2 regions of the Neobacillus sp. DFD-2R genome follow, and region 2 is predicted to be linked to the other one. Evidence: predicted binding sites of a transcription regulator. Region 2 holds the regulator's gene; the other holds the start of a gene.
The links. The regulator NrdR, encoded in region 2, represses ribonucleotide reductase genes. The targets are predictions, from matches to a motif close to AACACNATATATNGTGTT.
Positions count from the first base shown of each region.

Region 1: AC3ANV_RS07740 (vitamin B12-dependent ribonucleotide reductase) is a predicted target of NrdR. The motif match lies at 1,516-1,533, and genes of this name have one in related genera.

Region 1 is NZ_CM173228.1:1,575,535-1,587,653, reverse strand. Features, by position in the region: gene AC3ANV_RS07740 (vitamin B12-dependent ribonucleotide reductase) at 1-1,387, opposite strand, end outside; gene AC3ANV_RS07735 (lipoate--protein ligase family protein) at 1,721-2,557, opposite strand; gene AC3ANV_RS07730 (rhodanese-like domain-containing protein) at 2,760-3,143, shown strand; gene gcvPB (aminomethyl-transferring glycine dehydrogenase subunit GcvPB) at 3,258-4,718, opposite strand; gene gcvPA (aminomethyl-transferring glycine dehydrogenase subunit GcvPA) at 4,711-6,057, opposite strand; gene gcvT (glycine cleavage system aminomethyltransferase GcvT) at 6,076-7,182, opposite strand; glycine riboswitch at 7,339-7,426, opposite strand; gene AC3ANV_RS07710 (DEAD/DEAH box helicase) at 7,584-9,272, shown strand; gene AC3ANV_RS07705 (YqhG family protein) at 9,250-10,041, shown strand; gene comGA (competence type IV pilus ATPase ComGA) at 10,202-11,290, shown strand; gene comGB (competence type IV pilus assembly protein ComGB) at 11,274-12,119, shown strand, end outside.
Region 2 is NZ_CM173228.1:1,323,779-1,335,897, forward strand. Features, by position in the region: gene pnpS (two-component system histidine kinase PnpS) at 1-2, shown strand, start outside; gene polA (DNA polymerase I) at 293-2,929, shown strand; gene mutM (DNA-formamidopyrimidine glycosylase) at 2,943-3,770, shown strand; gene ytaF (sporulation membrane protein YtaF) at 3,866-4,504, shown strand; gene coaE (dephospho-CoA kinase) at 4,523-5,134, shown strand; gene AC3ANV_RS06390 (glyceraldehyde-3-phosphate dehydrogenase) at 5,327-6,358, shown strand; gene speD (adenosylmethionine decarboxylase) at 6,699-7,073, shown strand; gene AC3ANV_RS06400 (hypothetical protein) at 7,185-7,583, shown strand; gene nrdR (transcriptional regulator NrdR) at 7,685-8,146, shown strand; gene AC3ANV_RS06410 (replication initiation and membrane attachment family protein) at 8,196-9,593, shown strand; gene dnaI (primosomal protein DnaI) at 9,607-10,536, shown strand; gene ytxC (putative sporulation protein YtxC) at 10,664-11,545, shown strand; T-box leader at 11,644-11,900, shown strand.

The DNA of each region.
Region 1 (12,119 bases), 250 kb from region 2:
TGTCGTTTGCATTGTCGATAAAAAATATACCCGGTTCAGCAGAGTAGGTAGCGCATATGTTGATTAGATTCCAAAGTTCTTTTGCCCTAATCTTTTTATACACACGCACTTTGTGGCCAAGTTTTTCCCACTCGCGAACATCACCAATATTATGCCACTCTTGATTGTATATTTTCATTTCCTCTTGATCATAGCTTTCGACATATGGAAAACGAAGTTCATATTCACTGTCAGCTTCGACCGCTTCCATAAATTCTTTTGTTAGGCATACGGAAATGTTCGCACCTGTAAGAAACTCTGAATTATGAACGGAGAAATTACCGCCGACTTCTAATTTTTCTTCCGCACCGGCAATGATTTTCTCATCAAAGCCACCAAAACCCGGGATGTTTTTATAATTTACAATACCTTGATACATTGCAGTTTCTTGTAATGTTAAAGGTGTGAACTTCAACTTGTCCTTAGCATGCTTTTTAATCGTTTCATCATTTGTATTTTCAATTAAGAAACGGAGAATTCTAGGATTCTGCATTTTTGAAATAATAAATTCAATAATATCCGGATGCCAATCCGCTAACATGATCATTTGAGCACCCCGGCGCGACCCCCCCTGCTCAACAAGATGTGTCAATTTCGCAATATCATCCAGCCATGATACCGATCCCGATGATTTTCCGTTTACTCCTCTTGCAAGCGTGTTACGAGGTCTTAGTGTGGAACCATTTGTTCCAACGCCGCCGCCGCGGCTCATAATTTCCATAACCTGTTTACGGTGATCCGAAATTCCTTCCCGGGAGTCCGGTACAAACGGCATCACGTAACAGTTAAAAAATGTAACGTCAGTACCTGCCCCGGCACCATACAAGACTCTGCCGGCAGGAATAAAGTTCATGTTAACAAGTTCCTGATAGAACTTTTCAAACCACTCTCTCCGTTTTTCCTCTGTTGTTTCAACCGAAGCAAGACCAGTGGCATTTCGTTTGGCTATTTGCTCGTAAAACAGCTCTAAAGGCTTTTCAATCACATCAAGCGAACGAACAATCATTCCTGTAGTCGCTTCTTCTGAGTCATCAAGTACTCCTCTAAATTCTTCTTCAACTAAAACCTTAGCCCTTTTATTTTCCCAGTCTATTTCTTTGATGTATCCAAGGCCGCGTGCCGGAAATTTTGGATCTTCTTTAATTGTAAGAACAACAAAGTCGCCATTTGTGAGGGTAATCTTTTCAGTGTCTTTAAAGGTGTAGCGGTCAAGCATTACTAAACGTGAGACACCCTTGTGAGTAATTTTCATATCCGGGGTAACTGGGTGTACCTGGGGAAATAAGTGGATATCCTCATTCAACCTTTCAAAATCGATATTCATTTGTTGTCTAAAAACTACAGACATGAGAACAACTCCTTAAAAAATAAAATCTATATCTTTTTGCTAGAATTTATATCTAGTTGACTTGATAAACATAAGTTATCATATTTCGTTAGCACAATTCAACATATAGTACCGAAAATATTTTCGACACCACTATATATTGTGTTTAATTCAAAAAATAAAAATTTTGTCAAACTTAAAAGAAAATAGAATTAAGAGTAAATGAAAGCTTTCTACTTGTTTTCGGCAAAAAACAAGAAATTTCAACAATTTTCACAGGTTGCTCTTTTAAAGAATAGGAATTATAGCATAGAGAAATTACAACAAATAGAAAAAGCGGCAAGACGCCGCTTTCTATCTTTTAAAATTCCATTCATCATTTTCATATCGTTCTTTTGCAATTTTTTGAACGTATGCCATTTCTTCCTCGGTTAATTGATATGGCTCAAGTTCAATATTCAGTCCCTCTGCAAAGCCTTTATAAAAAGCTTCTTTTGCTTCCTCCAGCGTAATCCTTCGCGGACTAATTTCATTGATAGAAACTGCCTTACTCTTAAATGCTTTCTTCATCCGATCCTTTACTCTTTCATTTGGATATTTAAATAAGCTAAACAGCTTCTCCTCATCCAAATCTAATAATATCGAACCGTGCTGTAATATTACACCCTTTTGCCTCGTTTGGGCACTGCCGGCTACCTTACGACCTTCGACAACTAGTTCATACCAGCTGGGGGCGTCAAAACATACGGCAGAACGTGGGTTTTTCAATGCATTGCGTTCTTCATCTGTTTTCGGAACAGCAAAATAAGCTTCAAGGCCCAGTTGATGAAATCCCTTTAAAATCCCTTCGGATATTACACGATAAGCCTCTGTAACGGATTTCGGCATTTCAGGATGATCTTCAGACACAATAACACTATAGGTTAATTCATGCTCATGAAGCACACCGCGGCCACCTGTTGGTCTTCTAACAAAACCAAGCCGGTGGGCTTTAACCGCATCCATATTAATTTCCTTTTCCACCTTTTGAAAATAACCGACTGATAAGGTTGCAGGATCCCATCCGTAGAAACGAATCACAGGAGGAATTTTCCCTTCGCTATGCCAATCTAACAATGCTTCATCCAAAGCCATATTGAAAGATGGTGAACCATTACCTGTATCAATAAAACGCCAGACTTCTTTTTTCATATGTAACCCTCATTCGTATATTGTTTAATAAATTTATTCGAATTAAAGTCTACCAAATTCTGATATGAATTCAAAACAAACTGTTTCCGGTATAATAAATTAGGCCAAACTGAAAAGAATTTTTGCTATTCATCTTTACTCTTTAATGGTTTCTTATATAATAAAAACTAGTGCAGCATAGCTTGAAAGGAGCAATAAGAAGTTGAATTCACTTTATCCTCTATTATTCATTGTCGGTGTAGTAGTAATCTATTCTGTTTTCACTTATTTTTATCAAAAAAGAATTGTAAAAACAGTTAAAGAAGAAGAGTTTCGTGCCGGGTACCGAAAGGCCCAGTTAATTGATGTCCGTGAACCAAATGAGTTTGAGGCCGGGCATATTTTAGGAGCACGTAATATTCCCATGTCACAAATGAAAATGCGAATGAAGGAAATCCGTTCCGATATGCCTGTTTATTTATATTGCCAAAGCGGCATGCGCAGCGCACGTGCAGCACAATTTTTAAACCGTAAAGGGTACAAAGACCTAACACAGCTCCATGGCGGCTTTAAAGGCTGGTCAGGAAAGGTTAAAACAAAGAAATAGTGTATCCATCCGGTAAGGTCTTCTGTTTTAAAAGCAGAAGCCCTTTTTTTGTTAAAGTTTCACCTGTTAAAAGAAGTCAGATTAGATTTTCCTAATCTGACCCTTTTTTTAATGTTAAGCTTTTTGATACCGTAAAATCGGCTTTCTTGCCGCAGTAGTTTCGTCCATACGTCCAACTACAGTCGTATGCGGTGCTTCTTGCACGATTTCCGGATTCTCTTCCGCTTCTTTTGCAATCTGAATCATGATATCGACAAATGAATCGAGTGTTTCTTTCGATTCTGTTTCAGTTGGCTCAATCATGATACATTCTTCCACATTTAATGGAAAGTAAATGGTTGGCGGATGGTACCCAAAGTCAAGCAGACGCTTGGCAATATCCAACGTTCGGACGCCTAATTTTTTTTGACGTCTGCCGCTCAAAACAAATTCATGCTTACAATGCTTATCAAATGGCAAATCATAATGTTCAGCAAGCCTTCTCATCATATAATTTGCATTTAATACGGCATATTCCGTTACTGCTTTTAAGCCATCAGGACCCATTGAACGAATATAGGTGTAGGCACGAACATTAATGCCAAAGTTACCGTAATAAGGCTTAACACGGCCAATTGATTGTGGGCGGTCATAATCAAACACGTACTCTTCACCGCGTTTGGCGATAACCGGCTTTGGTAAGAACGGAATTAAGTCTGCTTTTACACCAACCGGACCTGAACCGGGACCGCCTCCACCGTGAGGACCTGTGAATGTTTTATGAAGATTTAAGTGAACAACGTCAAATCCCATGTCCCCTGGACGAGCCTTCGAAAGAACAGCATTTAAGTTAGCTCCATCATAATAAAGCTTTCCACCTACACTGTGAACAATTTCAGCCATTTCAAGAATGTTTTCTTCGAAAAGCCCGAGAGTATTCGGATTCGTTAACATTAAGGCCGCAGTATCTTCACCGACAACTCTTTTTAAATCCTCAAGATCAACAAGCCCGTTTTCATTTGATTTTACGGTAATCGTTTCCAGGCCTGCAATTGTTGCTGAAGCAGGGTTTGTACCATGCGCGGAATCGGGTACGATTACCTTCGTACGTTTTAGATCACCCTTTGCTTCATGATAGGCTCGAATCATCATTAATCCTGTCCACTCACCATGTGCACCTGCTGCCGGCTGAAGAGTCACTTCATCCATTCCGGTAATCTCAATTAAATGCTGCTGTAAGTCATATAAAAGCTCTAGAGCCCCTTGGACAGAGCTTTCATCTTGAAGCGGGTGCACATGTGCAAATCCATTAAAGCGGGCCACATTTTCATTAATTTTCGGATTGTACTTCATCGTACAAGAACCAAGTGGATAAAATCCTGAATCAACACCATGATTCCTTTTCGAAAGAGCCGTATAGTGACGCATAATATCAAGTTCAGAGACTTCAGGAAGCTCAGGCTCTTCCACACGTAAATACCCTTCAGGAAGAAGGCTGCCAAGCTCTAATTCGGGAATATCCATTTCAGGAAGGCTGTATCCGATTCGTCCTGGTGTACTAAGTTCAAAAATGAGTGCCTGGTCTTGATTATGCATTAGAATCCCCCAATTCTTTCACTAGAGTATCAATTTCTTCCTTCGTCCTTTGTTCTGTTACCGCAATCAACATATGATTAGATAGTTCAGGATAGTCACGTCCTAAATCATAACCGCCAATGATCCCTTTTTGTAATAGCTTTTGATTAATTTCCTTTACAGATTTGTTTAGGTTAATTACAAATTCATTAAAGGAAGGGCCATCAAAAACAACTTCTACCCCATTTTCTTTAAATGCAGTTTTTGCATAGTGAGACTTCTGTAAATTTGCTGAAGCCATTTCACGAACGCCTTTTTTACCGAGAGCAGTCATTGCAACTGAGGCAGCAAGTGCATTCAATGCCTGGTTTGAACAAATATTTGATGTCGCCTTATCGCGACGGATATGCTGTTCGCGTGCTTGAAGAGTTAGAACAAAACCGAGGCGTCCCTGTTCATCTGTAGTCTGCCCGACAAGACGGCCCGGAACCTTCCTCATTAACTTGGTTGTTACTGCAAAATATCCGCAGTGTGGACCGCCAAATGCAGTTGGGATTCCAAAAGGCTGGGCATCACCAATAACGATGTCCGCACCAAATTTCCCAGGTGGTGTTAACACGCCAAGTGATAATGGATTGCTCGAAACGACAAACATCGATTTATGTTCATGAATGATTTCTTCAAGCTCTTTTAGTGGCTCAATCCTGCCAAAAAAGTTTGGATATTGAACGATGACAGCAGCAACTTCCTCATTCGCTAATGCTTTTAAAGCCTCTAAATCTGTAATACCATCTTTAACCGGGACTTCAATTACTTCGAGGTATTGTCCCTTTGCATAGGTTCTAAGGACATCGCGAGATTCCGGATGGACTGCGCTTGAGACAATAATTTTTTTCCGTTTTGTATGTCCTGCACTTAACATGGCTGCTTCTGCTAGAGCCGTTCCGCCATCATACATAGAGGAGTTGGCAACATCCATTCCCGTTAATTCACAAATCATGCTTTGGAATTCAAAAATCGCTTGCAGCTCCCCTTGTGAAATTTCCGGTTGGTATGGTGTATAGGCTGTATAAAACTCGGAGCGGGAAATAACATGGTCCACGATAACAGGCATGTAGTGGTCATAAACTCCTGCACCAAGAAAAGATATATTTCTTTTTAGGTCAGCATTACGATTAGCCATCTTAAATAGTTCCTTCATTAAAGCAGTTTCAGATTTTGCTGCTTTAAGATTGTACTCACCCTTGAACTTTACTTTTTCTGGGATATCACTGAACAGTTCATCAATGGAGGAAACACCAATCGTATCAAGCATAGCCTTCTTATCTTCTTCAGTCATAGGTAAATAACGATGTCTCATTAATCTAGCTCCCTTCTGTTATTTCTTATCTCTTTTGTAAAAAGGTGTTGGAACTACTTTAGCTTTTAATCGTTTGCCGCGAATTTCAACTTCTACTTCCGTATCAAGCCCCGTGAACTCTGATGTAATCAAGGCAAGACCAATATTTTTCTTTAAGGTAAGCGATTGAGTACCGGTGGTTACTTCCCCTATTTGTTCTTCCCCTTTATAAACGGGATATCCGTGGCGAGGAATTCCCCGGTCAATCATTTCGATCCCAACTATTTTTCTTGGTGTTCCGTTCATTTTTTGAGTCAGTAATACTTCTTTTCCAATAAAATCTGATTCTTTATTTAATTTCACTGCAAAACCGATACCTGCCTCAAGCGGGGAGATTTCAGGTGATAATTCTTGACCGTATAGGGCTAAATTCGCTTCAAAGCGAAGAGTGTCCCTTGCCCCTAATCCGCAAGGTAAAACCCCTTCCGTTTCACCTGCTTTTAAAATAGCCCGCCAAAGTTCAACCGCATCATTAGAATTGCAATAAATTTCAAAGCCATCCTCACCGGTATAACCTGTTCTTGAAACAAGTGCTGTTTTGTCCGCTAATTTGATTGCTTGTTGGAATTTGAAAAAGCCGATTTCACTTAAATCGGAACCCTCCACAAGCTTTTGCAGTACTTTTTCAGCCAGTGGTCCTTGAATAGCTAACTGTGCCGTTTTTTCAGATAAGTTTTCAATCCTTACATCACCGGCTAAATGGGATTCGAGCCATTTGTAATCTTTTTCAATATTCGAAGCGTTAATAACAAGCAGATAATGATTGTCTTCGAGTTTGTAAACGAGCAAATCATCTACTGTACCGCCGTTTTCATAGCACATCGCAGTGTACTGTGCTCCGCCATTTTTTAATTTGGAAACATCATTTGTCATCATCTTTTGCAAGTAATTTAAGCTGTCGGTCCCCTTTACTTCCACCTCACCCATGTGGGATACATCAAACAAACCAGCCTTAGTGCGGACAGCTTCATGTTCTTCTTTAATGCTTGAGAATTGGACAGGAAGTTCCCAACCTCCAAAATCAATTGTCTTTCCTCCGAATTCCTTATAAACATTAAATAGTGAAGTACGTTTTAATTCCGGCATGAATAATTCCCCTTTTTCAGCTATTTTTTAAAAATAAAAAAGGACAGAAACCTCCCTAAGAAATGTAGAAGGTCTCTGTCCTTGCACCTGAAAGTTTACCGAAAACGGCTTTCCCCTTTGGTGGCTACACACTATAGGTAGCACTCTCCAGAGCTGCGTCAAACAAGAGTTCTTTTGCCTGAGAGATTCACAATTCTGCTTGCTCCTTCGGCGCTACAAAGGTAGTCTCTCCCCTTGTTGTCATTCGCATTTATAAAATTTTCCAATAAGGTAATACTAAATTATACCACTAAAATAAATTACTTTTTTACAATATTTAAAACTTTCAAAGCTATTATCATCCTACCATTAAAACGATATTTTGAGCAATATATTTTATGCACAAAAAGGAGCTGAAAACCATGTCGGTTCAAATTGAATTTGATTCCTCTTGGCAGGAAGATTTTTTACATCGAATTGACCAAGATGGTCCTTGGGGAAATTGGGAGCTTTTTAAACTAGCAATCGGGGTGGAAAAACATCTTGTGATCCCTGAATTTGAAGGCTTGCAGGCGCCAAGTCATCTACCGCATTTAACCCCTCTTCCCCACCAGCTCGAAACAGCAAAGCAAGTAATTGAAAACATGAACGGTAAAGCCATTCTTGCGGATGAAGTAGGGCTTGGAAAAACAATTGAAGCAGGATTAATTTTAAAAGAATACATGATTCGCGGACTTGTAAAAAAAGTATTAATACTTGTTCCGGCATCCTTGGTTACTCAATGGGCAATAGAACTTAATAGTAAATTTTTCATTCCGGCCATTACCCAAAGAAAAAGCTATGTATGGGACCAATGCGATGTAGTTGTTTCATCTATCGACACAGCGAAACGAAATCCGCATCGGGATATTATTTATAATCAAAACTATGACCTCATAATCATTGATGAGGCACATAAGCTGAAAAATAATAAAACGAAAAACTATGAATTTGTTCAAAACTTGAAAAAGAAATTTTGTTTATTGTTAACTGCAACCCCTATTCAAAACCGAATCGAGGAAATTTTCAACCTTGTCTCGCTTTTAAAACCGGGTCATTTGGGAAGTGAAACGGCCTTTTTTGAAAAATATAAACGTGATTCCCGGTCATTAAATGACGATGAGCATCTTAAGGAATTAGTGAACAAGGTAATGATTCGTAATCGGAGAGCCGACACAGGAATTGAATGGACAAAACGGCATGTCGAAACGATTCCGATTGAATTTACAGCGCAAGAAAAAGAATTATATGAAGCTGTTACCGAACTGAGAAGCGAAGGAGATTGGGTCCAGTCCAGTGCCTTTTCTGTCATGACATTACAAAGAGAAGCATGCAGCAGCAGGGAAGCTGTTTTTTATACACTTAAAAACATGTTACAGAAAAAGGAAAATCCCTCCCGTCCATTCGAAGAGCAAATTCAATTTTTAATTTCAAAGGTGGAAGCTGTTCAGCAAAATTCAAAAGCAGAAAAAGCCCTTGAATTGATCCAAAAAGTCAATGATAAGGTCATTATTTTTACAGAATATCGCGCAACCCAGCTGTATCTCCAATGGTTTTTAAAACAACACGGTATCTCCTCTGTCCCATTTCGCGGAGGTTTTAAACGCGGAAAAAAAGATTGGATGAGGGAGCTCTTTCAAAAACATGCTCAGGTGTTAATTGCAACTGAAGCAGGCGGAGAAGGGATTAACCTCCAATTTTGTAATCACATTATTAATTTTGACTTGCCATGGAATCCAATGAGGCTTGAACAGCGAATCGGAAGGATTCACCGTCTCGGCCAGGAAAAAGATGTAATGATCTATAATTTTGCAATAAAAAACACCGTCGAAGAACATATATTAAAGCTTTTATATGAAAAAATTGAATTATTTGAGCATGTCATCGGTGAACTTGATGACATCTTAACCAAATTAGAATTTGGTAATATCGAGGATCACTTAATAGATATCTTCGGGCAATCCTGTACCGAGGGTGAAATGAGAATAAAAATGGACAACTTAACATCGATGATTGAATTTGCAAAGGACATAAAGGAAGGAGATTCACATGCAGCAGCAGGAAATTCATAATTTTCTTATCCGCTATTTTCAAGCCAACGAATGTGAAATAGTTGAAAATGGAAGCGGGTTTTTGACCGTACAATTAACCATTGAGCTTGATAAAGAGCTAATGAACCGCCCTTTTTACTGGCACTATTTAGAGAAAACAGGCGGTATCCCTAACCCAATGAGGCTGACTTTCATTACAAACCGGGATATGGCCCCTGAAAATATAAAGGGTGAAACCATTTACTTTGGTTCCCCAAGGCTGCATCAGATTTTTGAATCAACGAAAAATTTAGCAGGGTTTATCCGTTTATACGAAAATCACCGACATTTTAATTTTCAAACGCCCATGCTGCCATGGCTCTGTATGAATGTAAAAATATCCTATCAATGTGACCGTAAGCGGGATATTTTTAAATCCATCGGCTTACAGCTTATAAATGGACAAATGGTCGAAAATTTTCATGATCGGTTACTACAGATTCCTTTAACACCGAAAATCCCTGATTATTCTTTTACCTTATCGCCATTGGTGAAGCCGAAAAGTGGAATGTCGAGAATCGAAAATTATCTTAAATCCGTAATCGCAGCCGATGACCATACGTGGGCAGAGGAAGCAAGAAAGCGATGGGATCAGGATTTACAGCTCTTGGATCATTTTTATGAGGAAGTAGAAGAACAAAATGAAAGCTATGAAACAGAAAAAAAGGCACTCCAAGAGCAGTATGAGCCAAAAATTCATATTTCTTTTATTAATGGCGGGTTGTTTTATTTGACGGATAAGGCGATATAACCTAGTTAACCCCCAAAAAACATCCTTAATTTCCGGTTTACTTTAACTTTTCCTCCGGAAATTAAGGATGTTTTTGGTGCTGAAAAAAGTTTATTTTTTTTAAAAATATAGCAGGAAAACATAGAACATTGTCGAATTACATTCAAGACAAAATAAAAAGGTGGTGTTACTCATTGTTAGTTCAATTGAAATTTTAGCAAACAGGATCATCACAGATGCCACGAGAAACCAGGCAACAGATATTCACATTGTTCCGAGAAAGAAAGATACGCTTGTACAAATTCGCTTAACCAACAAATTAATTCCTCGATTAACCCTTCCAAAAGATGAATGCGACCGATTGATTTCACATTTTAAATTCACTGCCAATATGGATATCGGGGAAAGAAGACGCCCTCAGAACGGAGCCATTGTTTGTGAAGTAGACGGACAATTGATGGGACTTAGACTTTCAACACTTCCTTCGAACAACAGAGAGAGCCTTGTTATTCGGCTTTTACCCCAACAAGAACAGATCCCTTTTCATCAGCTTTCCTTATTCCCTTCTATGACAAGAAAACTCCTTGCACTTCTTAAACACGCTCATGGCTTAATTATTTTCACAGGTCCAACCGGAAGCGGAAAAACGACTACACTTTACTCCTTATTAAATGAGACTGCGCACCTTTTTCATCGCAATGTCATTACTCTCGAAGATCCCATCGAAAAAAACTATGATTCGGTCTTACAGGTACAAGTAAATGAAAAAGCAGGTGTAACGTATGCAGCAGGTCTAAAAGCCATTCTCCGCCATGACCCTGACATTATTATGGTTGGAGAAATCAGAGATGCTGAGACAGCGAAGATTGCTGTTCGTGCGGCGCTTACGGGGCATTTGGTGCTTTCTACGATGCATACAAGGGATGCAAAGGGCGCAGTTTATCGACTCCATGAATTTGGAGTAAATTGGCTTGAAGTGGAACAAACACTAATTGCGGTAACAGCGCAACGTTTAGTAGAACTAACATGCCCTTTTTGCAAAGATGATTGTTCACCTTATTGTTATTCATATGGACGATGGAAAAGGGCCAGTGTGTTTGAACTCTTATCAGGGAGAAACTTGAGTGCAGCCATGAAAGCGGCAAAGGGTGTAAATGTTGAATCACGCTACAGGACAATAAAAGAGGTTATTAAAAAGGGAATAGCGCTCGGATATATTAAAGAGTCTGAATACGAACGCCTGGTGTATGATCATGAAACGACGACATAAATGGTCTGTGAATGAACAAGCGACTTTTTTGAAGAGAACAGGTGAATTACTGGCAAGGGGATATCCGATTGCTGAAGCGATCGAATCCATATCCCTTCATTTGCCTTCCAATCGAAAGGAGGAGTTATATGAGTGTTTAATTGAATTAAGAAAAGGATTGCCGTTTCATGAGACTTTAGAAAATCTTGGTTTCCACAAAGACTTAATCGGTTATGTCTATTTTGCAGAACAGCATGGCAGTTTTGCGGAAGCACTGTTAGAAGGGAGTGGATTAGCTCTAATAAAGGATAAAGATGTTCGAAAACTTTTAAAATTACTGCAATATCCGCTGGTACTCATTTTTATTACGGGCTTTTTATTTATTTTCGTTGAAAATACATTGTTGCCAAGGTTTACAATTCTTTTTAAATCAATGGGCCTGGAAGCAAATTTTTTCACAAAAGTCATTTATATTTTTGGGCAATATTTCCCTTTGGCAATTGGTTTTCTCTTTATCATTCTTTTATTCATCGCAATCTACTACTTTCTAGTTTTTCGAAAGCTTTCAATTCTGAAGCAACGGTCCCATCTTGTTCGTATTCCAATTGCAGGAAGGATCCTCAAATTGTTATTTACCCACTATTTTTCCGTTCAACTGAGTTTCCTGTTATCCGGAGGTATTTCGGTTTCTGAGTCCTTACTTCTCTTTGAAAAAAATCTTAAGCAGCCATTTTATAGCCAGCTTGGAAAGGAAATAAAACTAAAACTCGTTTCCGGGGAAAAACTTGAGACTATTTTATCCACTTTCTCTTTTTTTGAAAAAGAATTTTCCGTCATTGTCAAACACGGT
Region 2 (12,119 bases):
AGCCCAACGAGAGGGTTTTCGTAACCTATCATAAAATTTACAAAGGCTTTACAATTCCTGTATGCTTCATTAATATTGAAGGTTTATGATACTAAATGAAAGCCCCAATCCAAGGAGCCAAGAAAAAGGTGAAAGCAGACCCCGCTTTCACCTTTTTCGATTTTCAGAAATAAAAATTGGTCATAACCGTTATTTTCTTTTCTATTTCATCTCGTGATAAAATGGGAATGAGAAATAACGGTCTTTTTTACTAAATTACATACGATTTCTTATATTAGTAATGGAGGAAAATATGGATAAAAAGAAACTTGTGTTAATTGACGGGAACAGTATTGCATACCGTGCTTTTTTTGCGCTGCCCTTGCTAAATAATGATAAAGGAATTCATACGAATGCTGTTTATGGGTTTACCATGATGTTAATGAAAATTATTGAAGATGAAAAGCCAACCCATATGCTCGTAGCATTTGATGCCGGAAAAACGACGTTTCGCCATAAAACCTTTGGAGAATATAAAGGCGGAAGGCAAAAAACACCACCTGAATTATCGGAGCAATTTCCGTTTATTCGTGAACTTCTTGATGCTTATGGAATTTCGAGATATGAGCTTGAAAATTATGAAGCGGACGATATTATTGGTACCCTTTCTTTGACAGCCGAAAAGGATGGATATGACGTAAAAGTTATTTCCGGAGACAAGGATTTAACCCAGCTAGCTTCCGATAAAACGACAGTCGGGATTACAAGAAAAGGGATTACAGACATCGAAGAATATACACCTCACCATGTACAAGAAAAGTACGGCCTTATCCCTGAGCAAATTATCGACATGAAAGGCCTAATGGGCGATACCTCTGACAATATTCCCGGAGTTCCCGGTGTGGGGGAAAAGACAGCGATTAAGCTGTTAAAGGAGTATTCTACACTTGAAAATCTGTTAACTTCAATAAATCAAGTAAATGGCAATAAGCTGAAGGAGAAGCTTGAAGAATTTAAAGACCAAGCGTTAATGAGCAAAGAGCTTGCTACTATAGAAAGAGAAGCACCGGTAGAAATTTCTATAGAAAATATTGCTTATGAGGGTTTTACAAGAGAAAAAGTGCTGCCATTATTTAAGGAATTGGGCTTTCATTCGCTGTTGGACAAGCTTGGAGATGATAGTACTGTTCCTGAGCATCTTGAACTTGAAAAGATTGATTATCAAATACCTCAAGAAATAACAGCAGATTTATTTGCAAGCAACAATTATTTTTATGTTGAAATACTGGATGATAACTATCATTATGCAGATATTATCGGGTTTTCGATTGTAAATGAAAAAGGCCATTTTTATTTACCGACAGAAGAAGCATTGCAATCAGCCGCGTTTAAAACATGGGCGGAAGACGCCGGGCAAAAGAAAACGGTTTATGATGTAAAGCGCTCTGAGGTTGCACTTAGGAGACATGGCATTCATCTTAAGGGTGTTGAGTTTGATACATTGATTGCTTCGTATATTATCGATGCTTCCGAGAACATTGAAGGTCTCTCCTCGATAGCAAAAAGATACGATGTTCAAAAAATCCAATCGGACGAATTGTTTTATGGAAAAGGTGCAAAGCGAAAAATTCCTGGTTCCCCTATGCTTGCGGAACATTTGGTGCGTAAAAGTTTAGCAATGTCCGATATAAGAGATAAACTGGAAAATGATTTAAGGAGAAATGAGCAATACGAATTATTTGCAGAGCTGGAAATGCCTTTAGCGCTCATACTAGCAGATATGGAATCCTGTGGTGTGAAGGTAGACCGTAATCGTCTGCGTTTGATGGGTGTAGAATTAAACGAACGGCTGGTAGAAATTGAAAAAACAATTCACAGTTTGGCAGGTGAGAAGTTTAATATTAACTCACCGAAACAACTAGGGGTTATTTTATTCGAAAAATTAAACCTTCAATCCTTTAAGAAAACGAAAACCGGTTATTCAACATCAGCCGATGTACTGGAAAAGTTGGCTTCTGAGCACGAAATCATTGAGCATATTCTCCTTTATAGACAATTGGGAAAACTTCAGTCTACCTATATTGAAGGTCTATTGAAGGTAATTGATCCGAAAACGGAGAAGGTCCATACAAGATTTCAACAAACATTAACAGCAACAGGCAGGTTAAGCTCGATAGATCCCAACCTGCAAAACATACCAATTCGACTGGAGGAAGGCAGAAAGATTCGCCAGGCTTTTGTACCCTCTGAAAAGGACTGGGTTATTTTTGCTGCTGATTATTCACAAATTGAACTGCGTGTATTGGCTGATATTGCTGGTGATGAAAAGCTCATTCAGGCATTTAAAGATGACCTGGATATTCATACAAAAACGGCTATGGAAGTATTCCATGTAAACGAGGCTGAGGTAACTTCTAACATGAGGCGCCAAGCAAAGGCGGTTAACTTTGGAATTGTTTACGGAATTAGTGATTATGGACTATCACAAAGCCTGGGGATTACGCGGAAGGAAGCAGGCAAATTCATTGAGCGTTACCTTGATAGCTATCCGGGTGTCAAAGAGTATATGGATGATATAATCCAATTAGCAAAACAAAAAGGCTATGTTTCTACTTTAATGCAAAGAAGAAGATATATTCCTGAAATAACGAGCCGTAATTTTAACCTGAGAAGCTTTGCTGAAAGAACAGCCATGAACACGCCAATTCAGGGCAGCGCTGCCGATATTATTAAAAAGGCAATGATTGACATGGATGCTGCGTTAAAAGATCAAGGACTAAAATCCCGTTTGTTGCTTCAGGTACATGATGAATTGATTTTTGAAGCACCGCAGGATGAGGTCGAAATACTAAAGAAATTAGTTCCGGATGTGATGGAACATGCCTTAGAGCTAAAAGTTCCTTTAAAAGTGGACTATTCTTACGGCCCAACGTGGTTTGATGCAAAATAAAAGGGGGATCTGAATGCCGGAACTGCCTGAGGTTGAAACGGTCAGAAAAACGTTAGTTAAGCTTGTACTTCAAAAACAAATAGAGAATGTATCGGTCTATTGGCCGAAAATCATTAAAAAACCTGTAGAGGCAGAACAATTTATCGATGCCTTAAAAGGGGAAACCATTGAGGATGTGGGCAGGAGAGGGAAATTTTTAATTCTCTATACGGAAACATACGCCTTAGTGTCCCATCTGCGAATGGAAGGAAAATACGGATTATATTCAAAAGAAGACCCCTTTGATAAACATACCCATGTTATTTTTCACTTTACTGATGGAACCGAATTAAGGTACAGGGATGTACGTAAATTTGGAACGATGCATTTGTTTAGAAAAGGGGAGGAATTTCAAAAACCTCCATTGCTTGAGCTTGGTCCTGAACCATTTGAAGAGAGCTTTACTGAAAGATACTTGGTGAAAAAACTTGGAAATACTAATCGCAAGATAAAACCGGCTCTCTTAGATCAGAAAATCGTAGTTGGTCTTGGGAATATTTATGTGGATGAGGCTCTGTTTCGTGCAGGAATTCATCCGGAGAGACCTGCCAATACGCTAAATGAAAAAGAAATATCTATCCTTCATCGGGAAATTGTTAAAACCTTAAATGAAGCTGTCAAAAAAGGCGGAAGCACCATCCGTTCCTATGTGAATTCACAGGGGGAAATCGGTATGTTCCAGCTTGAATTATACGCATACGGCAGAAAAGGCGAAGAATGTAAAAGGTGTGGAACCCCGCTTGAAAAAACGACCGTTGGCGGCCGAGGGACCCATTATTGTCCTACTTGTCAAAAGCTTTAAATGATCTTTTTAAAACGTAAAATGAATTGAATAACACTAGACTGGCTCCTTCCATATACTATCGTAGTGATTGACAGGAAGGAGCCCTAAACATTATGTTTCAATTGTTCTCACTTCTTATACTAGCTTTTGCTCTCAGTCTTGATAGCTTTAGTGTAGGATTTACTTATGGATTGAGGCAAATGGTAATGCCATTAAAATCTGTGCTCATTATTGCAAGCTGCTCGGCTATTTCTATGATTCTTGCTGTGTCAATCGGACATGGTCTCGCAAAAATATTATCACCGAGCATCACAGCAAGCCTTGGGGGAATTATTCTCATTGCTTTGGGTGCAGGAGTTTTGTATCAATTTTTTCGGCCCGAGAAGGAAAAGGATAAGCTAGAACATGAAAAAACGATCGTAAATTTTGAAATCCGCTCACTTGGTATCGTTATAAATATATTAAAAAAACCAATGTCTGCCGATTTTGATAAATCCGGTACCATAACAGGCATTGAAGCTCTTATGCTTGGCTTTGCCTTGTCATTAGACTCCTTTGGTGCAGGTATTGGAGCAGCGATGCTCGGGTTTTCTCCATACTATTTAGCATTAACAGTAGCAATAATGAGTTCACTATTTGTCCTATTAGGCTTAAAGTGCGGAGCATTTTTCCACCGTTTTGAGTGGATTCAGAAGTTCACTTTTTTGCCGGGTATTTTATTAATGATGATTGGAATCTGGAAAATATTATAAATAAGAAAGGGTAAAAGCATGTCCCTAGTGATTGGTTTAACAGGCGGAATTGCCAGTGGAAAAAGTACAGTATCAAATATGTTAAAGGAAATAAAGATTACAGTAATTGATGCAGATGTTGAAGCACGCCTTGCAGTTCAAAAGGGAGAACATGCTTACGCTAAAATTATTGATGTGTTTAGTCATGATATTCTACTGCCAAATGAAGAATTAAACAGGCAAAAGTTAGGCTCGATCATTTTCCATGATGCTGAAAAAAGACAGCAACTAAATGAAATCGTTCACCCGGAAGTAAGAAAAAGGATGCAACAGAAAATTGAAAAAGCCAATCAAAACCACGAAGAAATTGTTGTTCTGGATATTCCTCTTTTATTTGAAAGCAAATTAACGTATATGGTAGACAAAACACTCCTTGTCTATGTGGATAAAAGCATTCAACTGCAGAGATTAATGGAAAGAAATAACCTAACAGCCACGGAGGCAGAGGCTAGGGTGAATTCCCAAATGCCCCTTTCAGAAAAAGTCATCTTAGCGGATGCGGTTATTGATAATAATGGATCAATTGAGGAAACTAAAGAACAACTTAATAAAGTGTTTATGCAATGGAATTTAAATAAGAATATTATATAGCAAAAAGGAGAAGAGGTTGCCTCTTCTCTTTTTTTGGGGCGAAAAAAATGAGTATTCCTATGCTTTTGAAATATCAGAATTATAAAACATTAAAAATCCGCAGTTTATTTATCGCATTTTTTGATAAATATGTTATACTAATTACTATAAAACAAGTTAAAAGTATAACATTAATGCGGAAGGGGCCGTAAAATGAAATCAAGAATAGCAATAAACGGTTTTGGGAGAATTGGGAGGATGGTTTTTAGAAAAGCGATCCTTGAAAAAAAACTTGAAGTTGTAGCGATAAATGCGGGCTATCCTGCAGAAACTTTAGCTCATTTAATAAAATATGATACAAACCATGGACCTTTTGAAGGGGAAGTTATCCCTTTTGATAATGAGTTAATTGTAAATGGCAAAAGAATTAAGTTATTAAATTATCGAAATCCAGAGGAACTTCCATGGAAGGAATTAAACATCGATGTAGTTATAGAAGCGACCGGTAAATTTAATTCCCGTGATAAGGCTGCGCTTCACTTGGATGCCGGGGCTAAAAAGGTAATCCTAACAGCACCTGGTAAAAATGAAGATGTTACAATTGTTATGGGTGTAAATGATGAAATGTTAAATATCCACCAACATGATATTATTTCAAATGCATCCTGTACAACCAACTGTTTGGCACCTGTTGCAAAAGTATTGGATGAAAGATTTGGTATCGAATGCGGTTTAATGACGACAATCCATGCCTACACCAATGATCAAAAGAATATTGATAATCCACATAAAGACTTACGTCGAGCAAGAGCTTGTGGACAAAGCATCATTCCGACAACGACAGGAGCTGCAAAGGCTTTGTCACTAGTGATGCCGCAGTTGCAAGGTAAGATGCATGGAATGGCACTTCGGGTACCAACACCAAATGTATCTCTTGTGGATTTAGTTGTAGACCTTAAACAGGATGTCACAGCGGATGATATTAATAATGCCTTTATTGATGCTTCACATGGCTCGTTAAAAGGCATTCTGGAATTTACTATGGAGCCGCTTGTTTCAGTTGACTTCAATACAAATCAACATTCAGCTATCATTGACGGGCTGTCAACGATGGTAATGGGAACAAGAAAAGTTAAAGTATTGGCCTGGTATGACAATGAATGGGGATATTCGTCACGTGTTGTGGATCTTGCGCTTTATGTGGCAGAAGAAATGGCGAAAACCAACCAAGTAAAAGTGGGTTGAAAAAATTGCTGTCGATTGACAGCTTTTTTTTGTGGCCATTTTGTCTACTTCGCATAAAATGAAGCTGTAAATACTGTTTTTTTAAATAATAAGAGAGAAATATGCCCATCGAACCCTTTTGCATTATTAGACTTTTAAAAATTTTAATTTGATAGGTTGCAAAATAAATATAAACAAAGTATACTAGTCATCGTGAACTTCTTGAAATTAGGTAGCAGATAATTACTTAAAGGGTTAGGACCTCTCTGGACTAACTTTCCCCCGTGGTAGTTACTTGGGTACCGTCAATAACAGGATTTCAAGATCGAAGCGGAAAAAGGTTAGAGGGGGAAATAAGAATATGGAAACAATGGGACGTCACGTTATCTCTGAATTATGGGGATGCGATTTTGAAAAATTGAATGATATGGATTTTATTGAACAAACTTTTGTAGAAGCAGCACTTAAATCAGGGGCGGAAATTCGCGAAGTAGCTTTTCATAAATTTGCACCACAAGGTGTGAGCGGTGTTGTTATTATTTCTGAATCACATTTAACAATTCATAGCTTCCCTGAACATGGTTATGCAAGCATTGATGTGTATACTTGCGGTGATTTGAATCCAAATGTTGCTGCTGATTATATTGCTGAAGCATTAAATGCTCAAACTCGTGAAAATATTGAAATCCCGCGTGGTATGGGTCCTGTAAATGTAAAACAGGCAAAGGTTCTTTAATTAATTATAAAAAATAACCCGTAAAGAGGTGTATGAAACCATACATCTCTTTTTATTTTCTCTCCGAATGTGTAAACTAAGAAAAAAGGGATTAATTATTGGAGGAAAGTCATGGCTAATTTTGGGAACTTATTTTTACGATTTAGTAAACAAATTGAAACATCTGATTCTTTAACGGATGAACAGCTAAAGACACACTATTATAAGGCGAACTTTAACCAGCTATTTCAAACAGTTGAAAAGCTATTTCATGATGATGTTGATTGCCGTATCACCACCGTTTCAAAAGAGCATGGGGAAATCGCTGTTGAAGTCACTAAACCTATCCCCTGTTTCCTTATCGCTACGGTTGTAACTGAAAGACCGTTGGAGACGGCTGTAGACTTCAAAATTTCAACAGAACGCTTTTCATTAGCTGGGAATTACCCAGCCTTAAAAAAGCGAATTATCTCCTATTATCAACGTCTAAACCAACTACATACATTTATTAGATCGGGTAAAAACAGATGATACTTGTACTTGTGTAAAGATTTTCTTTTTAATAAGATAATAGTAAGAATACTGCTAAGCATTGGTGCGGATTTACGGGATAGATTTGGAGTTGATTAATCATGAAATGCCCATCATGTCAAAATTACGGTACACGTGTGCTGGATTCCCGCCCTGTTGATGAGGGGCGAGCAACAAGAAGAAGACGGGAATGTGAAGAATGCGGATATCGCTTTACAACGTTTGAGAAGATTGAAGAAATCCCGCTTATTGTTGTAAAGAAAGAAGGTACCAGGGAGGAATTCAGCCGGGATAAAATCTTAAGAGGCCTTATTAAGGCATGTGAAAAGCGTCCTGTTGCCTTAAAGGAATTAGAAGATATAACCCAAGGGGTAGAAAAAGAACTCCGTAATCAAGGGGTTTCTGAGATAAAAAGCGAACTGGTTGGCGAAATGGTGATGGACAGGCTGGCGCATGTTGATGAGGTCGCTTATGTCCGCTTTGCTTCAGTTTACCGCCAATTTAAGGATATTAATGTATTCATTGAAGAATTAAAGGAATTGATAAAGAAAGAGAAATCTTAAGGAGCTAATGCGGTATTTAGCTCCTTTTTATAAGAAAGGTTTGAAAAATATGGTGCAGCATTGGCAGGAACTCGTTCCTATCGACCGTTATATTGTAGCGGCAAATGGTTTGCTGCATGATTATGATCGCAAAGTGCTGACATTTTTATATCAGCCCTTAATTGGATCCACTTGCTTTAGTTTATATATGACGCTATGGGCAGAGCTGGAGGAGAATCGCTTATGGTCCGAATCCTCAAGCCATCACCTTTTGATGAATCTATTAGAAATGAATTTAAAGGAAATATACGAAGCACGCTTAAAATTGGAAGGAATTGGACTGCTGAAAACATTTGTCAAGACAGATGAAGGAGAGCGGTCATTTATCTATGAGCTGCATCCTCCATTAACTCCTGAGCAATTCTTTTTAGATGGTATGTTAAATATTTATTTATACCGAAAGATAGGGAAAAATCATTTTGCCAGACTTAAACGATTTTTTAGCGATCAGCAAAAGCCTAAAGAAAGTGAGTTTCTTGATGTCACAAGAGCATTTCAAGATGTGTTTGAATCGGCCACTCCAGGAAGTCTTCAATATCTTCAGGACATTTCAGGGGAATTTGAAGCGGATGGCAATCAACAGTTTATTGGCCGAAGAGACCCGCAGCCAGTGCAAATTGATACCCATACCTTTGATTTTGACCTGTTGATGGCCGGTTTAAATGAATCGCTTGTGCCTAAGAAGGCCCTAACCCAAAAGATTAAAGAAGTAGTTAGTAATCTAGCCTTTCTTTATACCATTGATCCCATTCAGATGAAAAATATCATATTAGGTGCTATTAATGAGAACAGTGAAATCGATATCGAGGAATTACGAAAGGGTGCCCGGGATTGGTATCAGTATGTAAATCAAGATCAGTTACCTAACCTAATTGAACGTACTCAGCCTTCCAAACATCAAGTTCAAATAGCAGAGCCGAAAACACAGGAAGAAAAATTAGTACGTTACTTAGAAACCACCTCGCCGCTTCAATTTTTTAAGGATCTCTCAGGCGGTGGCGAGCCTTCTCGTTCTGATATACAAATCGTAGAAGATGTGATGTTCAAACAAAAGCTTTTGCCGGGTGTTATCAATGTGTTGATTCACTTTGTAATGTTAAGAACAGATATGAAATTTACAAAAGGCTATGTTGAAAAACTAGCAGGTCACTGGGCTAGAAAGCAGGTTAAAACGGTAAAAGAGGCAATGGAATTGGCAAAGAAAGAGCATAACACCTATGTTGGTTGGGGCGATGGAAAAAAATCAGGGAAATCAGCGAAGCAAAAGTCTATTCGGACAGAGGTCCTTCCTGATTGGTTTGACGACAATTCCAAAGAAGCTGTTAAAGATACATCAAATGGGGCAAATTCTGAGCTTGAAGCAAAGAAGCGTGCCATTGAAGAAAAATTAAAGGCATTCCGAAAATAGGAGGTGATGAAATATGGAAAGGATTAACCAAACACTGAAACGATTAGCCTCAAATGAGAACTTTCAGAAACGTTATGAAAAAATGCGTCATGACACACTTCAACATCCCGATATTAAAGCTTTCTTAACAACGCATCAGAATGTGATTTCCCAAGAGATTATTGATAAAAGCTTGATTAAATTGTACGAGTATACCAATCAAAGTAAGGAATGTAACCACTGTCCAAGTCTTGAGGGGTGTATCAATATTATGAAAGGTTACCACCCGGAATTAGTATTAACGCGGAATACAATCGATGTGGTCTATGAACGATGCCCAAGAAAAATTATGGACGATGAAAAAAGGAAAAATCAACAGCTTATTCGAAGTCTATATGTACCTAAAGATATCTTGGAAGCTACCTTTGAGGCCATTGAAGGAGATTCCGGCAGGCTCGATGCAGTCGACAAGGCAGCCACTTTTTTAATGAATTACGAGACAAACAAAAAGCAAAAAGGCTTATATCTCTATGGGAAATTTGGGGTAGGAAAGTCTTATTTGTTAGGCGCTATCGCAAATGAGCTGGCAAAGAAGCATATTTCATCTATGATTGTCTATGTCCCGGAGCTATTGAGAGAGATGAAAAGTGCCATCGCCGATTCAACCTTAAATGGAAAAATAGAAGCCCTAAAAAAAGAGCCAATCCTCATGTTTGATGATATAGGCGCTGAAGCTGTATCCAGTTGGACTAGAGACGAAGTGTTAGGCCCGATTCTGCAATTTCGGATGCTTGAAAACCTTCCAACCTTTTTCACTTCGAATTTTGACTTTCAAGAGCTGGAGCATCATTTAACCTATAGCCAGCGTGGTGAAGAAGAGAAAATGAAAGCAAGGAGAATCATGGAAAGAATTCGGAGTTTAAGTGAACCGGTGTTAGTAGATGGTCCGAACCGGAGAACTTAAGATTTACAGATCAAGAAAAAGGATTGCCGAACAAATGTCGGCAGTCCTTTTTCTTTTTTACTAACTTCTATTTTGGTCAAGTTCCCCATATATATTAAAACAAGATATGGTCTAAGGGGGGATTTGGTTGGCAGAGATCATCTTCCAAAGCAAGATGGATGCAATCAGGTTTTATAATCACTTGCTGAAGTGTTTATCATATAGTCAGGAAAATAATGATATTCTTCTTTATGAAGATCGACTTATAGTGGAAATTATTGATAGCAGCCTGTCTTATGCTGTATTGAAAAAGACAAAAGAGGCATTTTACGAGTTTATTGTTAAAATAAAGCAAGATGATTGGCTAAGAGGCATTTTAAAGGAACATTATTACTATGAGGATCCGGAAGAGCAGCAGCAAATAATGGAGATTATTTATACCATCCTTGAAGGGCAAAGAGAGGATTTAGCAGCCTTCTTGAAGGAAACCAGCGAAGAGCCGAATATCAGAGCTGCTATTGAGCAAATTTTTCAAAATAATGTTTCGTTTTCTTTTGATTCATTTCACAAATTTCGTTTGCGCTCTTATATTCAGAAGTTGAGAGGTTATGTGGAAATTTCAATTGATGAGTATAAAATGGAGCAGGAATATCAAATGTTTGTTCAAACACTAAGGGAGTTTTTAGCAAACCGTAAACCTAAAATGGGCATTCTTCATTTATTGTTTGATGAAGAGGTTACATTTTATACGGAAGATTTTGAGGAAATCAAACGTGGAGAATTAGTCAAAATGGTTGACCGGAAATTACTGGTGAATCATCCGGTTTATGTTGATTCTGTTTCAATTGCACCGCTATTATCACTTGCGCCGACGACAATTTTTCTTTATGCGAAAAATCCTGATGAACCGCTCATTAGAACAATAAAAAATATCTTTGAGGAAAGAGTCACAATTAAAACATTTGAAGCTCTTCGTGCTACGATGAAGTGGAGCATTAAAGATGATACCAATTCGGAGAATCATGGATAAAACTAAATAATATTGCAATAATGAAAATTATTAGGTTTATGTCCCTTGATTTTTTAAAATCAAATCATTATAATAACCTACATAGTAAAATATATGCAGCAAAAGTAATGATAAGGATAACAGTATTTTTTTACGAATCTCAGAGAGGGAGAGCTTGGCTGAAAATCTCCTATTACGGAATCAATACTTACCACCTTTAAACTTCAGCAGTGAACCCTTATGATGACCATGAGGCAAGTAATCGCTGACGGCAACAACCGTTATCTGACCTAAAGTCATTTTTAATGAGCCTTTAACGTTTATTAGAATTGAAAAATTGGGTGGAACCACGTGTTAATCAAAACTCGTCCCTTTTCCAGGGACGGGTTTTTTTATTTTTTGGCTGTGTTAATGGCCATTGTTGATTTTGTAACTATGTTGATTGGAGCGCAAATCAACAGGCAAGTTTAACACAACCTATTTTTTAAAATTATAATTTAACTTAGAAAATTGTCTAGCTCCAGCGCCTAGGGGCTCGGGGTTATAAGCCAATCCGGCATGAAGGTTAAAAAGCAACCTTCATGCCGGCTCGTCT